3 regions of the Erythrobacter sp. Alg231-14 genome follow, and region 2 is predicted to be linked to each of the others. Evidence: predicted binding sites of a transcription regulator. Region 2 holds the regulator's gene; each other region holds the start of a gene.
The links. The regulator LexA, encoded in region 2, represses DNA repair genes until DNA is damaged. The targets are predictions, from matches to a motif close to GTTCCNCNCTTGTTCT.

Region 1: the regulator LexA is predicted to act here: its motif matches at 1,379-1,394, upstream of BQ8290_RS04290 (S24 family peptidase).
Region 3: the regulator LexA is predicted to act here: its motif matches at 1,307-1,322, upstream of BQ8290_RS09720 (MmcB family DNA repair protein).

Annotation. Positions count from the first base shown of each region.
Region 1 covers NZ_LT702999.1:898,330-901,606, reverse strand. Annotated here, with positions in the region: gene BQ8290_RS04305 (aldehyde dehydrogenase family protein) at 1-448, shown strand, start outside; gene BQ8290_RS15075 (hypothetical protein) at 568-1,032, opposite strand; gene BQ8290_RS04295 (hypothetical protein) at 1,022-1,294, opposite strand; gene BQ8290_RS04290 (S24 family peptidase) at 1,444-2,148, shown strand; gene BQ8290_RS04285 (metal-dependent hydrolase) at 2,201-3,085, opposite strand; gene BQ8290_RS04280 (hypothetical protein) at 3,082-3,277, opposite strand, start outside.
Region 2 covers NZ_LT702999.1:2,474,071-2,477,347, reverse strand. Annotated here, with positions in the region: gene moaC (cyclic pyranopterin monophosphate synthase MoaC) at 1-131, shown strand, start outside; gene BQ8290_RS11820 (molybdopterin-binding protein) at 128-1,342, shown strand; gene lexA (transcriptional repressor LexA) at 1,554-2,255, shown strand; gene BQ8290_RS11810 (ComEC/Rec2 family competence protein) at 2,296-3,277, opposite strand, start outside.
Region 3 covers NZ_LT702999.1:2,020,469-2,023,745, reverse strand. Annotated here, with positions in the region: gene BQ8290_RS09735 (response regulator) at 1-424, opposite strand, end outside; tRNA gene BQ8290_RS09730 (tRNA-Arg) at 581-657, opposite strand; gene BQ8290_RS09725 (hypothetical protein) at 845-1,240, shown strand; gene BQ8290_RS09720 (MmcB family DNA repair protein) at 1,436-1,873, shown strand; gene BQ8290_RS09715 (sterol desaturase family protein) at 1,953-2,729, shown strand; gene BQ8290_RS09710 (DUF2141 domain-containing protein) at 2,726-3,187, shown strand.

The DNA of each region.
Region 1 (3,277 bases), 1.6 Mb from region 2:
ACCGAAAGAATGCGACCGTGTGGCGCAATGGGTCGAAGAAGCGCGATCAGGCGGGGCAGAGGTGCTGTGTGGGGGAGAAAAGCTCTCTGACACCACTTACGCACCGACTTTGCTGCTTAACCCACCTGTCGACGCTACCATTTCGCAAAACGAAGTGTTCGGTCCGGTGGTTTGCATCTATTCCTATGATGATGTGGACGCGGCCATCGCTCAGGCCAATTCGCTCGACGTCGCGTTCCAAGCGGCGGTGTACACCAATGACCTTTCCGCGGCGATGACGACCTATCGCAACATCGATGCGTCGGCGGTGATGGTGAACGACCATTCCGCTTTCCGCACCGATTGGATGCCTTTTGCTGGTCTGCGTACGTCCGGCCACGGTGTTGGCGGTATTCCGTACACAATGCATGAAATGACCATCGAAAAGATGATCGTTATCAAAGCATAAGTTTCGCTGGACGCGGGTCTATTCGATCCGCGTCCAGCAAATCATTTTCACGACGCCAAATATAGCCACCTTCATGGTGGTTTTTATTTACCTTCGTTGTCGGGTGGTGAGGCGACGGTTTACGCTTCTTCTAACAGCAACAAAACCGCCGTCACCACCATCCGTTCATCCGCACCAAACCGGTGATCAACCTCATTAATCGTGGCATCGGCGACCAAATGGCCGGGAATGCGAAACTCGTGTTCGGGCAAATTGGCGATGAAACCCTCACCAGCTGCCACCGATTCCGCCCCGTTAAAATCCAACATGATTTCGTGGCGCGTGCCGCTGAACGTGATCGAGTTCCACGCTTTTTCTTCGTGGGTTAAGAGATCCGCGCGCCCGTCGGCCAACATCAAAAGGGCCTCTCTCACGCGGTCCGAAACGGTCCGGCGCGGCCGGTATCTGCGCGCACGCTGGCTAACGCTCGATACTTTGTTTGACGCCTCAACAGCCCCGTCTGCCGACTTGGTTTCAAATGGAGGAGGGGAGGTAAACGCCGAAGTGGTGGTGGCATCGGATTGGAGCGCTCCTTCATACAGCATGCGAGAATTCCTCAGATTGGAGAGAGCCGATTGTGGGGGAGATCGATGCAGAATTGGTGCTCAGGACGTCATCGGATGACGCGCCATAGGATGCGATGTAGTGCGCCATCCAACGTTTGATCCGCGCCTCTGTGGCTGGGCGAGGTATACGTCCCATCCGTAGGTCCAACACAAACCGCGGGTCATGAGCAGCCAGCCGGCCAAATTTGGTCGCGGGCATGTTGTGGTCGGACATGAACTTTTCAACTTTGCGCAAAAGCATCTTTGTACCCCTTGGTTAGGTTCCTGTTGGACACCGAAGTGAATGTGAGAATGAACCGGGCTGCGACCCTGCGAATCACTCAATGTTCCTTAAATGTTCCATCTCATTTCCTACTTGTCTAGGAAAAATCTTTCGTATAGGAAGTTTTAATGGTTAAACATCCTATGAAGCCGACATCCTATTCTTACGGACACTCCGATCAGGTGCGCCGACGTTTGCTCGAATTGTCGCAAGAACGGGGCGCTAGTCTTGCGAGCCTCTCTGAGTTGCTAGGTAGAAATACTAGCTACCTTCAACAGTTCATCCGCAAAGGATCGCCGCGCAAGTTGGAGGAAGGGGACCGCAAGACGCTGGCGCGGTTCTTTGGGATCGGTGAAGAAGAGTTGGGTGCGCCATCGGAGTTTCCGGAGGAAAAATCCTACAATTTCTGGGCCAAACCGGCCAAGCAATCGGATTGGATCGATGTCGAACGGCTCGACATAGGAGCGTCCGCGGGCCCCGGCGCAGTCCCCGTGACAGAGGCGCCGTTTGATTCGTTTAAGTTCTCGCGCAGATGGCTGGCGGAACAGGGATTATCGGGGGCGCAATTGTCGGCGATCACAGTGGAAGGGGATTCCATGGATCCGGTCTTGCGCGATGGTGATGAAATTCTGGTCGACAGACGTACTCAACCGTTTCGCGATGGTGTCCATGTTGTGCGATTGGGTGACACATTGATGGTCAAACGCGTGGCGCAAGCCGGGGCGGGGCGGTTTTCACTGCTCAGCCAAAACCTCGCCTATCCTCCGGTCGATGTGAGTGCAGATGAAATAGAGATGATTGGGCGAGTAGTTTGGAAGGGCGGACGAATCTAACGGTGCCGTACCTCCCACGATAGAACCCGATTGGGCCATCAATTGCGCTCACTCAACCTTCCAGAATGGCTTTCATTTTGGCGTGATCGATTTCTAAGACGTCGCCGCCTTCTTTATGGAAACGTCGCCAGGATACGGCGATGGGATTTTGTTCCGTTGTCGCGAGCGGGTGATTGCGCGGGTGATATCCTGATCGCATCACGGGGCGCGCGTTCCAGATCATTTGTGACACAACGCGGGTGATAAACCCCATAGCGCGGGCCGCACGGATGGGATTGGAAAACCACCCTTCGACTTTGCACATATGGAGATATGCTTTGAACGTTTCGGACACGATGTGCCAAAACGCGGAAAGCACCATTCTTCGACGGAAATTCTCATCATCGGCAAAGAAGTGCTTGTAGACATCAAACGCGACGGCGGCGTGTTCCACCTCCTCCACCTGATGCCACACCCACAAAGCTTTCACTTTGGGATCGGAATCCGCCATCCATTCATCGTAATTGTCGAGGAACAGCATTCCGGCGAGGAATGTGAAAGTTTCGTATCCTGCGGTGAAGCCGACCAAGGTTTTGAAATCATCCTTTTTGAGACGATCCTTGAACCCATATTTGGCATGCTCTTCCATAGCCTGAGCCTTGGGATATCGGCGTTTCAATAGGTCGTTAAATTTAATGAAGGCATCGGCATGGTGCGCCTCTTGCCCGATGATGGCGTCGACATCGCGCTTCAACTTTTCGTCGGTGATCTTGCCGCGCGCCGCGATCATCGATCGAACGAGATACTTCTCAAAATAGGGTACGTGCAGCGTAAACGCATTGGCGAACAGGCTAAACAATTCAGAGCTTTGGCTCCAAACAGCAGTCTCAGGCTCCGCCGCATCAAAATCGAATCGGAATTTGCGGACGGGGAATTCGTCCATTGGGTGGGCGGTCATGCCGATTTCCCTTTTCCCTGCATCAGCAACACAAACAAAGCGTAAATCAACGCAACCGCGCCAATCAACGCTGTGATGTATCCGATGCTGCCGGCGAGACTGGCGCCGCCCAAAGCATTCTCGCCAAGACTTAGGCTGCGATTGGGAGCCATCAAGTTGGCGAAGTAAAAGATCGTGTTCGCCCAGATCGCA
Region 2 (3,277 bases):
CCGTCTCGACTGCTTTGCTCACCATCTATGATATGGCCAAAGCGATCGACAAAGGGATGGTGATCGACGCGGTGCGATTGATCGAAAAGCGTGGGGGCAAATCCGGTACATGGAAAGCAGACGCGCAATGAGCGCATTGCTGACCTTGGAAGAGGCGCAGGCGCGATTGCTCGCCCTCGCCCCGCAACCCGCGCTAACGCGTTCGGGCGTTGCCATCGCACACGGCGCCTTTTTGGCCGAAGACCTTTTGGCCATGCGCACACAACCGGCCGCCGACCTATCGGCGATGGATGGCTACGCCATTTGCGGTGATGGTGCATCCGGCGCCAAAGGCACATGGACATTGGTCGGCGAAAGCCGCGCTGGGTTGCCATTCGACGGCGCATTGAAGGATGGTCAGTGCGTTCGGATATCAACCGGCGCCCATGTCCCACCCAGTGGTATCAGCGTTCTGATCCAAGAAAACGCCCACGTTGATGGCGATACAATCTCCCTCGCCCCCGATGAGCAAGCACCCGAAGACGGTCGACACATCCGCAAAGCCGGGTTCGACTTCACCAAGGGTCAAACGATCTTGGGCAAAGGGACACGAATGGGCCCGGCGCAAATTGCCCTCGCTCTGTCTGCTGGCCACGACACCATCCTGCATCGCGAGAAGCCCTACACCTCTGTCTTAGACAGCGGTTCGGAGCTGACGCAATTCGCGGCAGATTGCCAACCGCATCAGATCCCGGCCAGCAATGGGGCGATGATCGCCGCCATGTTGCAACCCTTCACAGGGCTCGTCGAGAATCTAGGCCCCGTTCCAGACGATATGGATGCACTTGCCGCCGCATTGGACAAGGCTGACGGACACATACTGATCACGTCAGGGGGCGCATCCGTCGGCGATCACGATCTCATGCAGGCCGCATTGAAGGCGTGGGGCGCTGAGATCGATTTTTGGAAAGTCGGGATTAAACCCGGCAAGCCGTTGATGGTCGCGACGCGAGGGAAAGGGGATGAAAGGCAAGTCATACTGGGCTTACCGGGCAATCCTGTTTCCAGCTTTGTCACTGCATTCCTATTCGCTTTGCCTTTGGTGAAAGCGGCCATTGGCGACCCTGAGCCGTTGCCAAAGCCGACCTATGTGAAATCTGCCGAGGCACTGCCCGCGGTGGGAACCCGCAGAGAGTTCCTGCGCGGCGTGTGCGATGGCGCAACCGTCAAACGCGCGGCGTCGCAGGATTCGAGCGCCCTGCTCGCCCTGGCATCATCCAATTGCCTAATAGATCGACCCGCCGGGTCAGATGCGGTCGCGATCGGACAGCTTGTTCCCATCTTTCATCTTGAGAATGGCTGAATTGCGCGGTTTTACGCATTTCACCCGCTTGACTTAACTCCGTAAGTTGCCTAATTGTTCTGTATTCGTTCACCATATCGGTGCGCGATCAATGCTTCGAACGCATCGTTATTCTGGTCTGTGATCGGGCGATGCCTCTGGGGGTGACAGAGTTTGGCACCGGGTCTGTGTAATAAAACAGGCTGTGCGGTGCGCCTTAGGGAGTTTGCTGATGTTAACGGCAAAGCAACACGAATTGATCCGCTTCATTCAAGAGCGGTTGGAAGACACTGGCATCTCGCCAAGTTTCGAAGAAATGAAAGAGGCGCTCGATCTAAAGAGCAAATCGGGCGTTCACCGCTTAATCTCGGCTTTGGAAGAGCGTGGATTTATCCGACGTTTGCCAAACCGTGCCCGCGCTTTGGAAGTGATCAAACAACCCGAAGACGCGACCCCTGCACCACGAGCAAGCCAACCGGTAACGTTGGCGGCAAACGATGCGGTGCCTGCGGCGGTCCGTCCGAAAGTGGCAGCCCCCGAACCGGCGAACGACGTCATTGAAATTCCCCTTCATGGTCGCATCGCGGCCGGTGCTCCGATTGAGGCGTTGGAGGGACAAAGCTCTCTTCCTGTGCCTGCGGCATTGTTGGGACCGGGCGAACATTATGCGCTTGAGGTGTCGGGCGATTCCATGGTCGAAGCCGGTATTTTCGATGGTGACTTTGCGCTTGTTCGTCGCACCGACAATGCACGCGACGGAGAGATCGTCGTTGCGCTTGTTCGCGGCGAGGAAGCCACATTGAAATATCTGCACAAAGACAGCGGCATGGTCCGCCTTGATCCTGCGAATGCGGCTTATGACCCACAGGTCTACGGTGCAGAGGAAGTCCAAGTGCAAGGTAAGCTTGCCGGTCTGTTGCGACGCTACCATTAAGGGTTGGAGTTGAGCCGGGGACGATCGGCGTCACTGCACGTCAATCGTCCCCGCCCAACCACCATCCATGCTCGCCCTGCCCCGTGGCGACCGACGTGATCTCTTGATTGGCGAGGTCGATAGACAATCCGCCGCTTTGTTCCAGCATATTGCGGTCCGCTTTCAACCAACGCGGTGCACACGAATAGGGCAGATATCGATCAGCAACAACGATGTCCGCCCGCTCACACGCAGCGGCTAAAGCGCGTTCTTCCACCAATTCGCGATTGCGCGCGAGTAAGAGCGACCATTGTCGCCCTCCCCGATCCAGCGTGATGACGCAAAATTCGGTTGAACATTGTGCTCCTTCCCAATCCGCCATCGGCAAAGGATCGCTGGTAACACTCGACATTTCGAGCAGATTGTCGCGCGAATAGGATGATCTGCTGTCCCGCAAGGAAAGCAATCGGCGGCTGCCATCTTCATCCGTCATTGTGATACCGACATGGCGTCCTTCGCGTCCGATCAAAACATCTGGAATAGGCGTCATCATCAACATGCCGGTCGCGATCACCGCTGGTACAAAGCCAAGCAATCTTGCCCTTCCATTCCAAAGCGCGAGCCACAATCCGCCCAACACGAATAGGCCGATTGTTACCGTGCTCATTTGCGGCATCAATTTGACCGCACCGGGTTGCGCCGACGTGAAATGTGCAATGCCCAGCAACATGTTGAGTGATGCTTCCACCACCCACCAAAACGGTTTGCCCAACCCAATCAAATCAAACGCCAATGCAACAGCGATAAGAGGCATCGATATGAAGGTAACCAAGGGGATCGCGATGACATTGGCCAAAGCGCCGTAAAGCCCCGCGCGGTGAAAGTGGAACAGCACAACGGGCATCAACGCAATTTCAATCACCAACCCAGTCACGAACAACATAAAGATATTGCGACCGGTGCGATGGAACCACGGCTCCTCGCGCGGGGCGAGGAAGGCTTTCACTGGGCCGCTCGTATGCAAAGCGACAATCGCGAGAACG
Region 3 (3,277 bases), 450 kb from region 2:
GTTTGGTGATCCGATCGACTTCATACAGTCCGAACTTGCCAAACCGCTCCGGGCCGCCGGTGTTCAGTCGGCGATGCGCCGCCTCAATCCGCGCAAGAATAACTTCCTCGCTTTCGGGCTTTACAACATAATCGACCGCGCCCGCTTCAAGGCCCAGAACAATATCGGCTTTATCCGATCGGCTGGTGAGGATGATGAAAGCCGGTGGGTTTTGGACGCTGGTGGTTGCCCACTTAACAATGTCCAAGCCGGTGCGTCCCGGCATGTTCCAATCAACCAAAACGACGTCACACGTTTCGCGCTTTAGAAACGTGGTCAGTTCTGTTCCGGACCGAAACCGCTCGCATTGATGCGCGGTTTTGTCGATCGCATTGCCCAATTGTTCCAACAATTCAGGATCATCATCCGCAATCGCGATTCTCATAAGAGCGCCCCTTTTCTACGCGCAGCCATCCCCGCCGCGCTTATCTTGGGCCCTGATAGACGCAGGAAGCCCCCCAACGGCAAGCAATAGTGGCGCCAGCCGGTCAGATATTACAAGAAATTACGATTATGGACCCGGAAAACCGCCAAAAAGCAATGGCGCACCCGAGAGGATTCGAACCTCTGGCCTCTGCCTTCGGAGGGCAGCGCTCTATCCAGCTGAGCTACGGGTGCCCGTGGTGTTTGGGCTTCGACGTTTATGATTGCGTCGGGCGCGGCGCTTAGCAAGCCTCTTGCTCCGGCGCCAGTTCAATTGTTGGGTTCGGCAATATTTCACGAGTCTCCTATTGGGTCACAGAGAACCCAATTGACCGATATGGATTTAACCAATCGGCAAGACCGTTTGGCTAGACCATCCCTCATGTCAGCGCTCCCACCAGAACAAATGCAATCGATGCGCGCGTCGGCGGATCAAGCCGGTCGGCCCATCAGCCATTTGGCGCAGCAGTGGGAAGCGCTTCACGAAACAGCCGCTCAATTGGCGGGAATCGCAAACATTTCTCCCGAAGTGTTTGATTCGCGCCTCGCCGCTTTCCCTGAAATGCTGGGGGATGCGAATGGGTGGCAGCAAACGCTGGCTTGGCAAGGTGTCGACGATATTGACGCCATGATGCGCCCGGGCCTCGCCGCGCTTGGCGCGATCACCGCCCGCGGTCAGGACGCAAGCGCCCCTGCATTGGCGCTTTGGCGTGAATTTCACCATGCACGCGACGCCGTATTGGCCGTGGTTCAACCGAACGCCAGCCAGCCACAATAACCACCCAATCGCCTTTCTAAGAGAACGGCCATGGATGCACCGTTGGTTTGACATTGGGTTGACTGTGTTCGCCATATGTTCCAATTATGGCGGGTGACCAACGCTTCTTCATCCGCACTTGATTCGCAATCCGAAACGCCCACCGACGCAACCGCGCGGGATCATGGCGCGCCTCCTGTCTCCGCCAAAGATACGGTGCGCGGGATCATGCGTTTGTTTGCCCGCAACGACATTTGGTGCCTTTCAGAAGTGCCGTTGAAAAACGGCAGGCGCGCCGATTTGATGGGCATTGATGCCAAAGGCTTGGTCGTCATCGTGGAGGTGAAGGTCGCGCGCAGCGATTTGCTGGGCGATGGGAAATGGCCCGATTACCTCGATTATTGCGATCGTTTTTTCTGGGGCGTGCCCCCGTCGCTCGATAGATCCCCCCTCCAAACCGAGGCGTTTCAACCCGATCGCTGTGGGGTGATTGTGGCCGACGCCTATGATGGGGAAATCCTTCGCCACGCGCCGCTTGAACCATTGGCTGCGGCGCGCCGCAAGGTTCAGGTTGAACGCTTGGCGCGGATGGGAATGCGCCGGCACACGGGCCTGATCGATCCTCAAATCGGCATCAATGGCGCGGAAGAATAAGGCCGCGCGCAGCAATCATATAGCCGGCCGCGCGCAATGCGGCTGTTCTGCTTAAACCTTTTGCGTCATACCATGCCGCATGATCCCTGCTGATACGCCGATCTGGCTCGCCCTATTGTTGGTGAGCGCCGCCATGACGGTAATTGTTGCCGTGCGGTACTTTCTGGCCAGCGGCCTTTTTGCATGGGCAACGGCGCGGTTTCGACCCGGCCTATATGATGGGATGAAGCCCCAAATCTCACGTGAGATACGGTGGTCGATGATCTCCGCCTTTATCTACGGCGCGCCCGCTGGGGTCGTCTTTTGGTTGTGGCGGCACCACGACTTCTCGCTGCTCTATTCGGATTGGTCGACCTATCCTGTGTGGTATTTGCCGGTGTCGGTCTTTGTGTATTTGTTCGCCCAAGACACCTGGTTTTATTGGAGCCATCGAGCAATGCACGCCCATCCGCGCTTGTTTCGGATCGCGCATGCCGTTCACCACGAAAGCCGCCCGCCCACCGCATGGACTGCGATGAGCTTTCACCCCATCGAAGCGATAAGCGGCGCGATTGTAGTGCCCATCTTAGCCTTTATCGTGCCAATCCACCTAGCGATGCTTGGCGTGGTGTTGACCATCGCCACGATCATGGGTGTTACCAATCATATGGGTTGGGAAATGTTTCCGCGCCGTTTTGTTCATTCTGTGTTGGGTCGGTGGGTGATAACCGCCAGCCATCATGAACGCCATCATGAGGAATACAGATGCAATTTCGGCCTCTATTTTCGTTTTTGGGATCGGGTCTGCGGAACAGATCACGGATTTTCGAAACGCTTCGACACGGCTCATCCACCGGTAAAGGGACAAACCCAATGACGGGATCAACAATCAGCGCTCTTCGCCCTATCGCCGCCTTAGCCATGGGCATCGCTTTCACGGCCTTTGCCGCGCCGGCCGCGGCGGCGACGATCACCATCACCGTAACCGACCTTAGATCGGATGAAGGCGTGGTGCGCGCCTGCATGACGACAATGGAGGATGTGTTTCCCCGTTGTGCCCGCGACCCCAATTCGCACCGCACCGTTGTGCGCGCCGATGACACGATCACCATCCGGTTTGAGAATGTTGAACCGGGTGATTACGCCATCGCCTTGCTGCATGATGAAAATGAAGACGGAAAAGCGAACCGCGTGCTCGGCATGGCCCCGCGCGAAGGGTACGGCTTTTCGCGCGATGCCCCGGTTCGCATGGCGCCGCCTGATTGGGATGATGCGGTGTTTACAATCGGATCGGCGTCGCAAAACCTCACGATAAAGATGCGCTACTTCCTCTAAAGATCCACTGGCAAAGCCCGCGCCTGCTCCGCAAAACTAATTGCAACTTTCCGGCGCAACTTAACGCAATGTTTACCACGTCGCGCCAGA